Regions from separate parts of the Micromonospora fluostatini genome, predicted to be linked through region 1. Evidence: riboswitches for the same ligand, from Rfam matches in the RefSeq annotation. Region 1 holds a riboswitch; the other holds the start of a gene.
What was found. Region 1 has a riboswitch for cobalamin ahead of ACQUFX_RS10225 (ABC transporter substrate-binding protein). Riboswitches for the same ligand answer to the same signal wherever they lie in the genome.
Positions count from the first base shown of each region.

Region 1 (7,110 bases):
GCCGGCCCGGGCCAGCGAGCCGGACAGCCAGAACGTGATGCTCTGCGTGGCGTGCGGGTCCCCCACCCAGATGATCACGAAGGAGGTCAGCGCGGCGCAGAGCTGCGCCACCGCCACCCCCATCAGCACCACCCGGGTCGGGGCGAGCGCCGCGCGGCGGCCCGCGACCGCGACCACCGCCGCGAAGGCGGTGAGCGCGCCGACGAAGGCGCCGCCGCCCACGGCGACCACGCCGCTGCCCACCCCGGCCACGATCACCAGGACCGCGCCGAGCGACGCCCCCGACGAGACACCCAGCAGGTACGGGTCGGCCAGCGGGTTGCGGGTGACGGTCTGCATGACCGCTCCCGCCGTGGCGAGCCCGGCGCCGACGGCCGCGGCGCCGAGCACCCGGGGCAGGCGCAGGTCCCACACGATGTGCTCGCGCAGCGGCGTCACGTCGGACCGGGCCAGCCCGAGGTGGTCGGCGACGACCCGCCACACCGTACCGATGGAGAGCTCCGCCGGGCCGATCGTGACGGCCGCGCCGACCGAGGCGAGCAGCCCCACCGTGAGGACGACCAGGACCACGGCCGGGCCGGCGGCCCGCACCACCGGGGTACGGGTGGCGGCCGGCCGTGGGACGACGGCGGTCAGCTCCCGGCCCCGGCCGCCGACGCGGTCAACCCCTGCGTCAGGGCCTCCACGCCGAGCACGTTGCGCACGCCGGCGGAGGTGGCGGAGAAGGGGATGACCACGTACCGCTGCTGCCGGACCGCCGACAGGTTGCGCAGGGTGGTGTGACCGGCCAGGAAGGTCTTCTTCCGCGCGGCGGGATCCCAGCGCGCGTCGACCAGCACGATGACGTCGGGATCGCGCTCGGCGACGACCTCCCAACTGGTGTCGGCCCAGCGGCCGGTGACGTCGGCGAAGACGTTGGTCACCCCGGCCGCCGACATGATCATGTTCGGGGCGCCGCAGCACGCGCCGACGCTGGGGGCGTCGCTGCCGCCGTCCCACCACATCACCCGGGCGCTTGGCGCGGCGGCGGCGGCCGTCGTGATCCGGGCCCGGTGCTCGGCGACGAGGGCCTCGGCACGGTCGGTCACCCCGAAGATCGCGGCGATCTCCCGGATCTCGCCGAAGACGTCGTCGATCCGCAGCGTCGCGGGTCGGGTCTCCGCCGGGCAGCCCGCCGGTGAGAGGTACGTGCCGACGCCCAGGTGCTGCCAACTCTCGCGGTCGCCGACGCCCTCGGCACCGAACGCGCTGGCGAAGGAGGCGTAGACGAAGTCCGGCTCGACCTCGAGCAGCCTCTCCCGGGCCGGGTACTCCTCGGCCAGGACCGGGACCTGCGCGTACGCGGCGGCGTAGGCGGGCAGGATCTCGTCGTCCAGGTACGCCGTGCCGACCATCCGGTCCTGCAGGCCGAGGGCCAGCATGATCTCCGTGGCGGGCTGGTTCATCGTCACCACCCGGGCGGGCGGCTCCGGGATCGCGACCGGCGTGCCGCAGTTGGTCACGACCGCCCCGGCGGAATCCGAGCCGGCGGGGGCCTCCTGGTCGACGGCGCAGCCACCGAGCAGGACGACGAGAACGGACAGGGGCGCGGCAACGCGCCAGAGCATGGGGATCCGCACAGCGGGACCGCCTTCCAGCACCTCGTGGACGGGTCGAACGTGCCGTGGCCGGTCTCCTGGCTGACGGGTACCACACCGACGGCCGGCCTTCCCGAGCGTGAACGCTCAGTGACCTCCACGGAGGACAAGGGCCGTCGGCTTCCCGATCACAGTGGCGAGGGCCGCGCCGGTACCGCACCGGCTTCCCGAACACCACGGCGGCCACACCCTACCTCCCGCCCCACCTCCCCGGGAACGCCGCCGGCGGCTCAGGCGGCCGGGCGGGGCTCGCGGGTGCGGGGGTCACCGCCGTGCAGCACCTCCAGGGCGGCGAAGACGACGCCGAGCCCGGTGAGCAGGACGAGGGGCCAGACCGGGGGCAGCAGGAGGGTGAGTGGGGCCAGCGCGGCGACGACGAACGCGCCGAGCACCCGGTGCCAGCTCAGCACGTGCCACATCCGCCACCAGTACCACTGGTTGGCGGCCAGGTACAGCGCCACGCCCAGGTAGAGGGCGTAGTGCCCGTAGACGTTGACGGTCCGCCCCGGCACCAGGATCTGGCGCAGGCTGAAGGCGACCAGCATCACCCCGGCGACCATGGGCAGGTGCAGGTACGTGAAGGCGTCCCGGGCGAGCAGCGTCCGCGCCCGGCCGGTCCGGGCCTTCAGGGCCAGTCGCGCGGCGTCGATGGTGGTGAAGTACGCCCACCACAGCGTCCCGATGGCCAGCGCCCCCACCACGACGAGCGCCAGGACGGTGACCGAGACCGGCCGCCCGCTCGCGGCGAGGCCCACGGAGATGATGGCCTCGCCGAAGGCGATGAGCATGATGAGCGCGTACCGGTCGACCCAGTGCCGCACCGACTGCACCCGCCAGGTGTCGCCGCCCCACCAGTAGGCGCCGACGTACTGCACGAGCAGGGCCGCGACCCACAGCAGGGTGACGCCCAGGCTGCCGGAGACCACCACGGGCGTCGCCACCTCCAGGGCCATGATGCTCGCCAGGATCACGAGCGCGGCGCCGGAGGGCAGGACGACCCGGCGCGCGACGGAGCGCAGCACGGCGTTCGTGCGGGACACCTGCCAGAGCAGCACGCCCTGGATGGCCTGCCCGGCGACGTAACACACCACGATGAGCGAGGAGCCGTGCAGGCCACCCCGGTCGGGACCGAAGGCCTGGGGGATGGCGAACCCGAGCACGAGGATCGCCGTGGCGGTCCCGATGGTGCTGAACCGGACCAGGGCGGTCTCGGTGCGGACGATGTTGGCCAGCCAGGAGTACGAGATCCACGCCCACCAGAGCAGGGCGAGCAGGGTCAGGCCCCGGACGATGCCGAGCAGCGACGGGTGCCGGGTCATCAGCAGCGTCACCTGGATGAACGCGAAGACGAACACCAGGTCGACGAAGAGTTCCCGGGGAGAGACCCCACCGAGTCGGGCCGCCTCGGGCTCGACCAGGTGGTGCAGCGCCTCGTGCCGGCGGCGGAAGATCGTCCGGTCGGCGACCGCCATCGCGGCGACCCCGACGGCGAGCAACGCCAGCGCGCCCACGGCGGGGGCGCCGGCGGCCAGCGGAAACAGGGCCAGGAGCAGCCCGATGCCGGTCAGCGGGCTGCGGCCGATGAGCCGTGCCGTCCGCCACTCGAAGGCGACCAGCGCGAGCAGGTAGAGCAGCACCCCCCCGAAAAGGGTCAGGACGCTCGTGTCGTCCCAGAGGCGGTCGGCCTCCCCCACCGCGACGGCGACGGCGTGTTTCAGCCCGAGGGCGAAGATGATCAGACCGGCGATCATGGGCAGGTGCAGTCCGAGGTAGGCGTCGCGCGCCAGCCGGGTCCGGGCCGCGCCCCGGGTCCGCCACAGCCCGTGTTCGGCGAGCATCTTCGCCAGGTCGAAGTAGGTCCACCACAGCCCGGACACGATGATCATGCCCAGGGTGGCGGCGGCGGCAACGTCCCAGGTGACCGGCTTGTCCACGCCGACCCCCCGGCTCGCCCCGATCGAGATGATCGTCTCGCCGAGCGCCACCAGGATGATCACGGCATGCCGTTCGGCCAGGTGCCACGGCGACACGATCTGCCAGGTGCCCCGGCCGACCCCGGCGAAGATGACGAAGTCGACGCCGAGCGCGCCGGCGAACAGGACGACCCGGACGAGGTTCCCGTCGACCCGCTCGGGCAGGCTCGGTGGGAGCAGCGCGGCGACGAGCAGCATCGCCCCGGCCGCGAGGAAGGCCAGCCACACCAGCACGGTCCGCCGCCGGCCGGCCGCGCCGCCGCGCTGGTGGTAGGTGAGCACCGCCAGGACGCAGAACCGGATCAGGAGGTAGCCGCCGACCACCACGACCGGACCGGACAGGTTGCCGGGCACGTCGGCGAACGTCTCCGGTACGGCGACCCCGATCACCAGCACCGCGGTCGCCACCCCGGTCATCAGCAGCGGCATGCCGCCCCGGTCGGCGTGCAGGACGTTGCCGAGCCAGGCGCAGGACGTCCAGCAGTGCCACAGCAGCAGGATCACCAGGACCCCGCGGATCGTGCCGAGGACGCTCAGGTCGGCCGACATCAGCGTGGCCACCTTCAGGAAGGCGAACACGAAGAACAGGTCGACGAAGAGCTCCATCCAGCTCACGTCACCCTCGGCACCGGGGTCCCGGCCCACCGGCCGGACACCGCCGGCACTCGGATGCGGACGTGGGCCGTCGTCGGACACCTGTTCACTCTGGCAAGCACCACCGCCGGCCGCAGGCGGTTCGCCGGAGCGGAGGCGGCCGACCGGCGGCACCACACCCACGGGTACCGGGCTCCTCCCCGGTGGGGCGACCGGGCCGTGGTCGGCCCACCGGGTCGGGGCACCGGGCCCTCAGGCGGGCGGTGTCACGGGCGGGTCGACCCGATCGGCTCCCGGACCAGGGTCGCGTCGACGTAGCAGTAACGCCACTGCTCACCCGGCCACGGCGAACGTCCCGACGGGGTCGCCGACGACATCGACGCGTTGCTCCGCGAGAATCGCTGAGCACACCGCCGCACCCGGTCGGCGGTGCGCCCGGCGGGAGCGAGGAGCGCGCATGTCGAAGGTGTCCACGGGCCCGGCCGAGCCCGTCGTGCCGGTGTCGGCCGGGCCGCCGGCTCCGAGGTGGTCCGCGTGGCGGGTCGTGGTCGGCTTCGGGATGGTCAGCCTGGCCGCCGACATGGTCTACGAGGGCGCGCGGTCGATCACGGGGCCGCTGCTGGGCGCGCTGGGCGCCTCGGCCCTGGTCGTGGGCCTGGTGGCCGGTGCCGGGGAGGCCATGGCCCTGCTGCTGCGCCTGGCCTTCGGGCCGCTGGCCGACCGTACCGGCCGGTACTGGTCCCTGACGCTGGCCGGGTACGCGGTGACCGCCGTCTGTGTGCCGCTCCTCGCCGTGGCGCCCTTCCTCGGCGGCGCCGGCCTGCTGGTCGCCGCCGCGCTGATCCTGGCCGAGCGCGCCGGCAAGGCCGTGCGCAGCCCGGCCAAGTCGGCGTTGCTGGCCCAGGCCGCCGGAGCCGTCGGCCGGGGGCGCGGCTTCGCGGTGCACAAGGCCCTGGACCAGCTCGGCGCCTTCACCGGGCCGCTGCTGGTCGCGGCCGTCATCGCGGCCACCGGCCTGATCTGGCCGGCGCTGGCCGTCCTGGCGGTGCCGGGGGCGCTGGCCGTCGGGCTGCTGCTGTGGATCCGCCGGCGGGTGCCCCAGCCGGCCGTCTTCGACCGCGAAGCCCCGGCCCCCGCCGCCTCCGCCGGTCCCGCCACCGGCCCACCGTCGACCGCCGCGCGCCGCTGGATCGGTGCCGACCTGCCCCGTCGCTTCTTCCTGTTCGCCGCGGCGGCGGGAGCCGCCACCGCCGGGCTGGTGACCTTCGGGATCATCTCGTTCCACGCCACGCGGACCGGTGTGCTGGCCACCGCCGGGATCCCGCTGCTGTACGCCGCCGCGATGGCCGCCGCCGCCGTGGCCGCCCTGGCCAGCGGTCACCTGTACGACCGCTGGCACGCCCGGGTGCTGTTCGCCCTGCCCGTGCTGGGGGCCGCCGTGCCGGCCCTGGCGCTCTCCGGCAGCGTCGGCGCGATCGTGGTCGGCACCCTCCTGTGGGGTGCGGCGGTCGGGGTGCAGGACTCCACGGTCAAGGCCCTCGTGGCCGACCTCGTCCCGGCCGCCCGCCGCGCCACCGCCTACGGCGTCTTCGCCGCCGTCCAGGGCGTCGCGGCCCTGGCCGGCGGGGCTCTGGCGGGAGCGTTGTACAGCCGCTCGCTGCCCGCCCTGATCGCCGTCCTCGGCGCCACCCAGGTCCTCGCCCTGGGGCTGCTCGCCGCCAGCCTCGTGGCGCGCCGGGCACCCGCAGGGCGTTAGCGCCGGTGATCGTGGTCCCGGCCCGGGTCCGCCGGGCGGGTGGGGCGGGTTTCGGGCCCGGCCCACCCGGACGTGGTCAGCGTGGCACAGTGGGCAGCCGGCGCAGTGCGCGGAGCGCGAGCACGGCGAGCGGTACGCCGACCGCGAGGACGACGAGCACCTCGACGGACGCGATCGCGGTGAGGGTGCTGCGGTGGACCTGGCCGAGATGGTCGGGCAGGGTCGCGGTCCGGACGACGAACGCGGTCACCGCGAGCAGGAGGAGCGCCAGGGACCACGGCAGGGTGCGGGCCGGGTGACCGCGCCCCCGCACGGCCAGGTGGACCAGCATGGCGGCGGTGACCGTGGCGCAGGACAGGCCCGGCCAGTCCAGCACACTCAGCGCCGGCGTGGTCGCCTGAAGGGTGAACAGCGGCACGGCGAGGAGGATGCCGACCGGCAGCGCAAGCAGCCAGGGACGGCGCGGCACCGGTGGGGCACCGTGGTGGAAGGCCGACATGGCCAGCAGCAGGAGGACGTCGACGAGTCGCATCGCCCAGGGCGTCACCGACGGGGGTACGTCACCGGCGAACTGCTGCACGACGGTCGTGACGGCGGGCGGCACCACGGCGAGCAGGGCGACCGCCTGGGCCACGCGCCGGTGTCCGAGGACGAGCGCGAGGTAGGCCGGCAGCCAGGCGTAGCCGGCGAGGCCCCACACGGTGTGCCAGGTGTTCCGGGGCGGGGCGAGTACCCACTCGGCCGTGGGGGCGGGCAACCAGGCCATCTTCCCGGACAGCCACAGCGGTACGGCGATGCTGACGGTGACCGTGACGGCGTGGGTCAGCATCGCCATCAGGACCGACAGACGCACGGCCTGTCCCCACGCGAACGAACGGGGTGGCGCGTCGGGCCCACCGAGCCGTAACCGCACGGCGAGGGACAGGATGCTGGCGATCTCCGACAGGCCCGGCCGGCCATGCTCGGCGACGTACTCGGTGGTGTCGGGGTCGCCGGTTTCCATGCTGTCCAGGAAGGCGGTGACCATGTCGTCTTCCCACTCCTGCCGGTAGGCGGCGGGAAGCAGGCGGAGCAGCAGTCGGTAGCGCTTCTCCAGCCGGCTCACGACGACGTCCCCCCGATCGGGTCCGGGTGCCGGCGCAACCGGGTG
Region 1 is NZ_CP191251.1:2,381,529-2,388,638, forward strand. It holds gene ACQUFX_RS10220 (FecCD family ABC transporter permease) at 1-594, opposite strand, end outside; gene ACQUFX_RS10225 (ABC transporter substrate-binding protein) at 633-1,607, opposite strand; cobalamin riboswitch at 1,649-1,831, opposite strand; gene ACQUFX_RS10230 (low temperature requirement protein A) at 1,868-4,216, opposite strand; gene ACQUFX_RS10235 (MFS transporter) at 4,662-5,960, shown strand; gene ACQUFX_RS10240 (hypothetical protein) at 6,037-7,065, opposite strand; gene ACQUFX_RS10245 (PadR family transcriptional regulator) at 7,062-7,110, opposite strand, start outside.

Region 2 (7,110 bases), 3.6 Mb from region 1:
CCCGGACGTCGTCGTTGCGCCACGCCGCCGGGGCGGGAGGCAGCGGCGCGGGCAGGTGCGCGGTGCCGTCGCGCAGCGCCCGACCGAGCAGGACGACCTCGTCCACCTTCTGCCGGGCGAACGCGAGCCGCTCGTACAGGTGCGCGTCGAGGCGGGTCTCGACGGACAGGTCGACCGGTACGTGCAGCAGCGAGCAGGACGTGGACACCGCGAAGTGGTCGGCCAGCCCGGCGACCGTCGCCCCGGCCGTGACGGCGGCGCGCAGGTCGGTCCGCCAGATGTTGTGCCCGTCGACCAGCCCGGCGACGATGGTCGTGCCGCGCAGGGGACCGGCGGCGGCGAGGCGCTCGAGGTTGCCCGGCCCGGCGACCAGGTCCAGGCCGATCGCCTCGACCGGGGTGGCCAGCAGCGTCGGCAGCGCGTCCCCGAGGTCACCGAAGTAGGTCGCGACGAAGATCCTGGGCCGGTGCGTGGCCTCACCGAGCCGGGTGTAGGCCCGCCGCAGGGCGTCGATCTCGGCCGGGCTGCGGTCGGCGACGTAGCCGGGTTCGTCGAGCTGCACCCAGGCCACACCCGCCTCGGCCAGCGAGGCGAGGATCCCGACATACGTGTCGACCAGGTCGTCGAGGCGGGCGAACGGGTCGTCGCCCTTGGCCAGCAGCAGGAACGTGGCCGGCCCGACCAGCACCGGCCGGGTGGTGACGCCCAGGTCCCGGGCCTCGCCGTACTCGCGCAGCGCCTTGGCCGGGTTCGGGGCGAAGACGGTGTCCGGGCCGATCTCCGGTACCAGGTAGTGGTAGTTGGTGGCGAACCACTTCGTCAGCTCCAACGCCGGCTCGGCGTCGACACCCCGGGCCATGGCGAAGTAGGTGTCCAGCTCGGAGAGGCCGAGCCGGGCGAAGCGGTGCGGGATCGCGCCGACGGCGACGGCGGTGTCGAGCATGTGGTCGTAGTAGGAGAAGGTGTTCGACGGGATCGCGTCGAGGCGGGCGTTGCGCAGCGTCCGCCAGACCTCGGCGCGCAGGGTGGCGCCGGTGCGCTCCAGGGCGGTGGCGTCGATGGTGCCGGCCCAGTAGGCCTCGACGGCCTTCTTCAGCTCGCGGTTGGCGCCGATGCGCGGGTACCCGAGCACGGTGCTCTGACCGAATGCGGTGCTCACAGGTGGTCCTTCCCTCGAGGTGCCCGGCGGGCACGGGAGGGGGAAGGCGGGGTGCGGCGAGGCACCGGCTTCCGCCCTGGCCCTCCCGAGGGACCGCCGGCGGCGCACACCGGCGGTGTGCGCAGCGCTGGCAGGTCTTCGGACTCGTGGGCGTGACACCTGGTCGCCTACTGGCCGTCGCTTCCCAGACCTTCCGGTCCAGTGCTCTGATGACGGCGGTCGTTCCCACTCACCGCTGCGGGGCAGTCCCGGTCTCGCACCGGGTTCCCTCTTACGACGCCCCACCCAACGAGGTGGGGCGAACCAGCACCACGCGTCATCGTACGGGCCCTACACCGCTTGTCGGACCACCGTGTCCCGACGTACGGGACGAGTCGGGCTGCCGTGTGGAAGCAGATGGGTGTGTTGCCGGTGAGGGTGCCGGTGCCGTGGACGCGTAGAGAATTGTTTGTCCGTTGCCGAGGACGGCGGCCCATCGGTGTGGCGAGGGGCCAGGGCGCTCACCGGGTGGTGGCGGGTGTCGTAGCCGGGGCGGGTGGCGCCGCCGACGAGGAAGACGAGGACGAAGAGGGCACTGCCCGCGATGCCGGCACCGAGCGTCCAGGTCATCCCGGCAACATAGCCGGTAGTGGAAACCCCGACCGGTGCTCAGGTGGCCGGCGGTGGCACGGCCGGGGTCATGATCAAGAACCACCCGGACGCGACGGCCACCGCTGGACGGGCCAGGACATGAGGGATGCTCGTCGCACGAGCACCCACCGAGCACCCAACCGACCACAAGGGACGGATAAGTGAAGGGGCCTGACTGCCATCCCGGCAGGTCAGACCCCTTGTGATCTTGTGCGCCCGAAGGGACTCGAACCCCTAACCTTCTGATCCGTAGTCAGATGCTCTATCCGTTGAGCTACGGGCGCTGGTGCTCGGCCAGTCTACACACCGGCTTTCGCGCGGAGACTCCGGGATTCGAACCCGGGAGGGGCTTTAAGACCCCAACCGCATTAGCAGTGCGGCGCCATAGACCAGACTAGGCGAAGTCTCCCTGGTGGCCTGCAGACCACCGCGCCTGAGAATACAGGCCCCCACCCACCCGGGGCAAAGCGACTATCCCGCCCGCCGTGCCGCGCCCTGCCGCCGTCGACCGCCGGCCGCATCTTTCCCGGTGGGACGCCCGGATCGGGGCTACCCTCCATCGATATGGAGGAGCAGCCGCCCAGCGACCAGCCCCGCCGACCGAGCCGCAGACCCCGAGCCGGTACGCCCGGAAGCCGCCCGCCGGAGGCGAGCTTCACCCCGCCACCGGCGCGGCCCGGGGAACCGGAGCCGACCGAGCCGCAGCGGAAGCCGACGCGCCGGGCGAAGGCGGCCCCGACCGTGCTCTTCCAGCCTCCACAGGATCCCCCGCCCGACGGTACGGCTCCCGTACCGCGCCGCCGGGCGGCCTCGTCGAGCCGCGCGACCACCACCGCACCGCCGCCGACCGAGCCCTCGCCGGGCGGCGAGCAGGTCGAGCCGACACCCAGCCGGAAGCAGGTCGAGCCCACGCCGGCCGGTGAGTCGGCCGGTCCGGTGACGGGACCGGAGCCGACCGCCGGGGCGGAGAGTGAGTCGGAACACAGCGGCGGCCCGACCGGCGATGATCCCGTACCGGCCCGCAGCGCCCCCGCGCGCGGCAGGTCGACCTCCGGGTCCACGACGGCGACCGGACGAAGGACCCCGGCCCGCAGGAGCACCGCCGCGAGCCGGGTCACGCCCCCCGGCGAGCAGCCCACCGGGGCCACCGAGGGGAACACACCCACGGAGAAGGCGACCCCGCCCGCCGAGAAGGCGACCGCCCGCACCCGGAAGACACCCACCACCCGGACGGGCGCCACCACCCGGAAGGCGCCCGCCCGCCGGACGGCCACGCCGCCGGAGGCGGTCACCGGGTCCCCGCCGGCCGGTACGGCACCGGTCGGCCCGTCCACCCCACCGGACCTCGAACAGCGTCCCGAAGGCGAACCGCCGAACGTCGCGGAGCGTCCTCCCCACAGACAGCGACCCGAGACCGGGCCGCCGGCTGTCGCGCGGCGACCCCACAACGGACCGGCGGACGTCGCGCAGCGACCCGAGGACGAGCCGCCGGACGTCGCGCAGCGGCCCAGACCAGTAGACGCGCAGCTCCCCGACGGCGAGCCGACGGAAGTGCACCGGCCTGAGAGCGGGCCGGCGAACGGGCGTACCGGGGAAGGTGGCCTGCGGTGGACGGCCGGGCGGCTGCGCGACCGGCCGGAGTTCGCGCCGGAGTTGCTCGCCCTGGCGGCCGTCGAGGTGCGGGGGCCGGCCGCGCGGGCCTGGGTCGACGAGGTGCGGGCGGTGTACCCGCAGGCCGACGCGGCCGGGCTGGCCCGGCTCGCCACCCGGCGCTTCGTGCGGCGGGCCGGCGTGGGTGGGGCGGCGGCCACGACGGCCGGGCTGCTCGCCCCGGCGGTGGAGGTGGCGGCGGTGCTCTGGGCGCAGGCCGACCTGGTGTTGCACCTCGCGGCGGCCTACGGCCGGGACCCGGGTCACCCGGACCGGGCGGTCGAGTTGCTGGTGCTGACCCGGGTGCACGCGGACAGCGACCGGGCGCGGGCGGCGCTGGACGCGGCCACCGAGGCGGTCCGGGACCCGGACGGTGACCCTCGGCCGGCGGCGGGGCCGTGGCCGGCGGCGCTGGGGGCGGCGTGGCGGTTGGCGGGGCCCCTGACCGGCGGAGGTTGGCTGCCGGTCCGGCTCGCCGCGCGCCTGCTGCCGGGCGCTACGGTGCTGGCTGCGGCGGCCGGGGCCGATGCCGCGACGCGACGGCTCGCCGCCCGCGCGGTCGCCGCCTACCGGGCCGGCTGACCCGGTCCGACCCGCCGGGGGCCGCCGGCACCTTTCCGGCCGCGCGCCCCGCGTCGGGCGGACGCACGGGTCGTCACGGCTCGGCAGCGGTCCCACCACCGGGAACAGCGGGCAGGGCAGGGACGGCGGGCAGGGCAGGGACGGCGGGCAGGGCAGGGACGGCGGGACGGATCCGGTCAGCGCGGCGGGAGGGGTCAGAGCCAGTCGAACCATTCGCGGGGCAGCAGCGAGTAGCCGACGAAGGCCACGATGTCGAGCAGCGTGTGCGCCACGACCAGCGGCATCACCCGCCGGGTCCGCAGGAAGAAGTACGTGAAGACGATGCCCATCACCACGTTGCCGACGAACGCCCCGAAACCCTGGTACAGGTGGTAGGTGCCGCGCAGGACGGCGCTGGTCGCGATGATCACGCCGACCCGCCACTGGAGCTGCCGCAGCCGGGTGACCAGGTACCCGACCACGATCACCTCTTCCAGCACGGCGTTCTTCACGGCGGCGAGGATCAGCACCGGCACCGCCCACCAGTAGTCCGGTAGCGCCGCCGGCACCAGGCTGGCGTTGAGGCCGAGGTGCGCCGCCACCCAGAACAGCGCCAGGCCGGGCAGGCCGATCAGCGCCGCCAGCCCGGCGCCCCGGGCCAGGTCCGACCCGGGCCGCCGGCCGTCCAGGCCGAGGGTGCGGATCGCGTCGCCGGGGTCGCGGTTGACCAGGTGTACGGCGAGCAGCACCGGCAGCATCGCGAAGGCGAGACCGAGCAGTTGGTACGTCAGGTCCAGGTACGGCCGGGGTGACGCGGAGGTGTTCAGGGCGGCGGTCTGTCTCGACAGTCCGCCCTCGGCGGTCAGCTTGGCGATGATGGAGACCATCGCGTACACCGCCGACTGACCGAGCGAGAGCCCGAGGACCAGCAACGTTTCGGTGCCGAGGGTCCGTCGGGACGCCTGGCGGGTGAGCTCGACCGTCACCGCACCACTGTGCCCGACGCGGCGGCCCGCCGGCAGGGGCAAGGTCACCAGTGTGAGCCGGTCGCACATTCTGTGCGACCGCTGTGCACGCTCCGTACCCATCCTGTGATGGCCCGATCGCCGTCACCCGAGGGAGCGTGCCAGTGGAGCACTTCGCGCGGCTGCTGAAGGAGAGCTGGACCCTGGTCGAGTCCGACCGGGAACGGCTGAGTGGACACTTCTACGCGCGGCTCTTCCTCCTCGACCCGGAGCTGCGCAAGCTGTTCCCGGCGGAGATGTCCGGGCAGGGTGACCGGCTGCTGGAGGCGATCGTCACCGCGACGCAGACCGTCGACGACCCGGAGAGCTTCGACGAGTACCTGCGCGCGCTGGGCCGGGACCACCGCAAGTACCACGTCGACCCGGAGCACTACGCGACCATGGGCGTCGCCCTGATGGACGCGCTGCGCAGCACCGCCGGTGACGACTGGAACCTGGAGTACGACCAGGCGTGGCGGGACGCGTACGCGGCGATCTCGGCGAAGATGATGGCCGGGGCGCAGGACGACCCGAACCCGCCGTTCTGGCACGGCGAGGTGCTGACCCACGAGCGGGTCGGCCCCGACACGGCGGTGCTGACCTGCCGCGCGTTGCAGTACCCGCTGCCCTGGCGGGCCGGCCAGTACGTCAGCGTCGAGGTGCCCCGGTACCTGCCCCGGGTGTGGCGGACGTACTCGGTGGCGAACGCCCCCAACGAGGACAACGTGCTGGAGTTCCACGTCCGCACGCCGACCGGGGCGGGCTGGCTCTCCGGTGCCCTGGTCCGCCGGGTCCGCCCCGGTGACCTGCTCCGGCTGGCCGCGCCGATGGGGTCGATGACGCTGGACCGGTCCTCCACCCGGGACATCCTGGCCGTGGCGGGCGGGGTGGGGCTGGCCCCGGTCAAGGCGCTGGTCGAGGAGCTGGCCACGTACAACCGGACCCGCTGGGTGCACGTCTTCTACGGGGCGCGCCGCCCGGCGGACCTGTACGCCCTGCCGGCGCTGCGCGAGCTGGTCGAGGCGCACCCGTGGCTGTCGGTGACCCCGGCGTGCAGCGAGGACCCCGACTTCGACGGCGAGCAGGGTGCCATCTCCGACGTGGTCACCCGGTACGGCCCGTGGACCAACCACGACTGTTACGTCTCCGGCTCGGCGCGGATGGTCCGGGCCACCCTGCGGGCGCTCGCCGAGGACGAGGTCCCGCCGTCGCACATCCGGTACGACACCTTCGGCAACCTCTGACGACTTTCCTCCCCCCAATGCCGGGTCGCGTGCCCCTGCCCCCTGGGGCACGCGACCCGGCCCCCGTTCCCGGGGGCGGTCGCGGGTCAGTACCGCCAGGGGTGGCCGGTCTCCCGGTACTCCTCGACCGGCACCAGGGGCACGCCCGGTGCCATCCGGTCGACGTAGAGGCGTCCGTCGAGGTGGTCGACCTCGTGGGCGACCAGCCGGGCCATGCCGAACTCGAACGACGTGATCATCCGGCTGCCGTCCCAGCGGGCGTGCTCGACGTCGAGCCGGAGCGGCCGGGGCACCAGACCCCGGTGGTCGAAGAAGGAGAGGCAGCCCTCGTACTGCTCGTCGGTGTCCGGGGCGGCGTCCACCACGCGGGGGTTGAGCAGGACCACCGGCTCGGCGCTGCGGTCGGGCGGGCGGACCACCGCCGCCGCCCAGCCGAGACCGAGTTGCGGGGCGGCGAGGCCGACGCCCTTGGAGAAGGGATGTAGCTCGTCCAGCTTGGCCAGCGCGGCGGTCAGCCGGTCGACCACGTCCCGGGCGATCGGCTCCTGACCGGGCAGGTCGAACTGGCGGGCCGGCTGCCGCAGCAGGTCGGCGCCGCGCTGCACGATGCCGAACTCGCGCATCCGGTCGCTGGCGCGGACCGGGGTGCCGGTCTCCGTCTCGTCCGGGTCGACGCCGGGCTGGCTGCGGAACCGCCACTGCATCCGGTAGCGGGCGTTGAGCGGCGGTTCCTCGGTCGACCACTCGAAGACCGCCCGGCCGCCCTCGTCGCGCCGGTGCACGGGGGTGCGCAGCGGCCCCTCCTCGGCCGACAGCGAGGTCTCCGCCCCCCAGACCTGCGGGTCCAGCTCGGCCGGCAGGT
Region 2 is NZ_CP191251.1:5,933,265-5,940,374, reverse strand. It holds gene metE (5-methyltetrahydropteroyltriglutamate--homocysteine S-methyltransferase) at 1-1,159, opposite strand, end outside; cobalamin riboswitch at 1,272-1,482, opposite strand; tRNA gene ACQUFX_RS26400 (tRNA-Arg) at 2,001-2,073, opposite strand; tRNA gene ACQUFX_RS26395 (tRNA-Ser) at 2,108-2,198, opposite strand; gene ACQUFX_RS26390 (hypothetical protein) at 3,341-4,021, shown strand; gene ACQUFX_RS26385 (CPBP family intramembrane glutamic endopeptidase) at 4,216-4,986, opposite strand; gene ACQUFX_RS26380 (globin domain-containing protein) at 5,130-6,248, shown strand; gene ACQUFX_RS26375 (peptide deformylase) at 6,335-7,110, opposite strand, start outside.
Region 2: it holds a riboswitch for cobalamin, as region 1 does, so the genes downstream of both, metE (5-methyltetrahydropteroyltriglutamate--homocysteine S-methyltransferase) here and ACQUFX_RS10225 (ABC transporter substrate-binding protein) in region 1, are expected to answer to the same signal.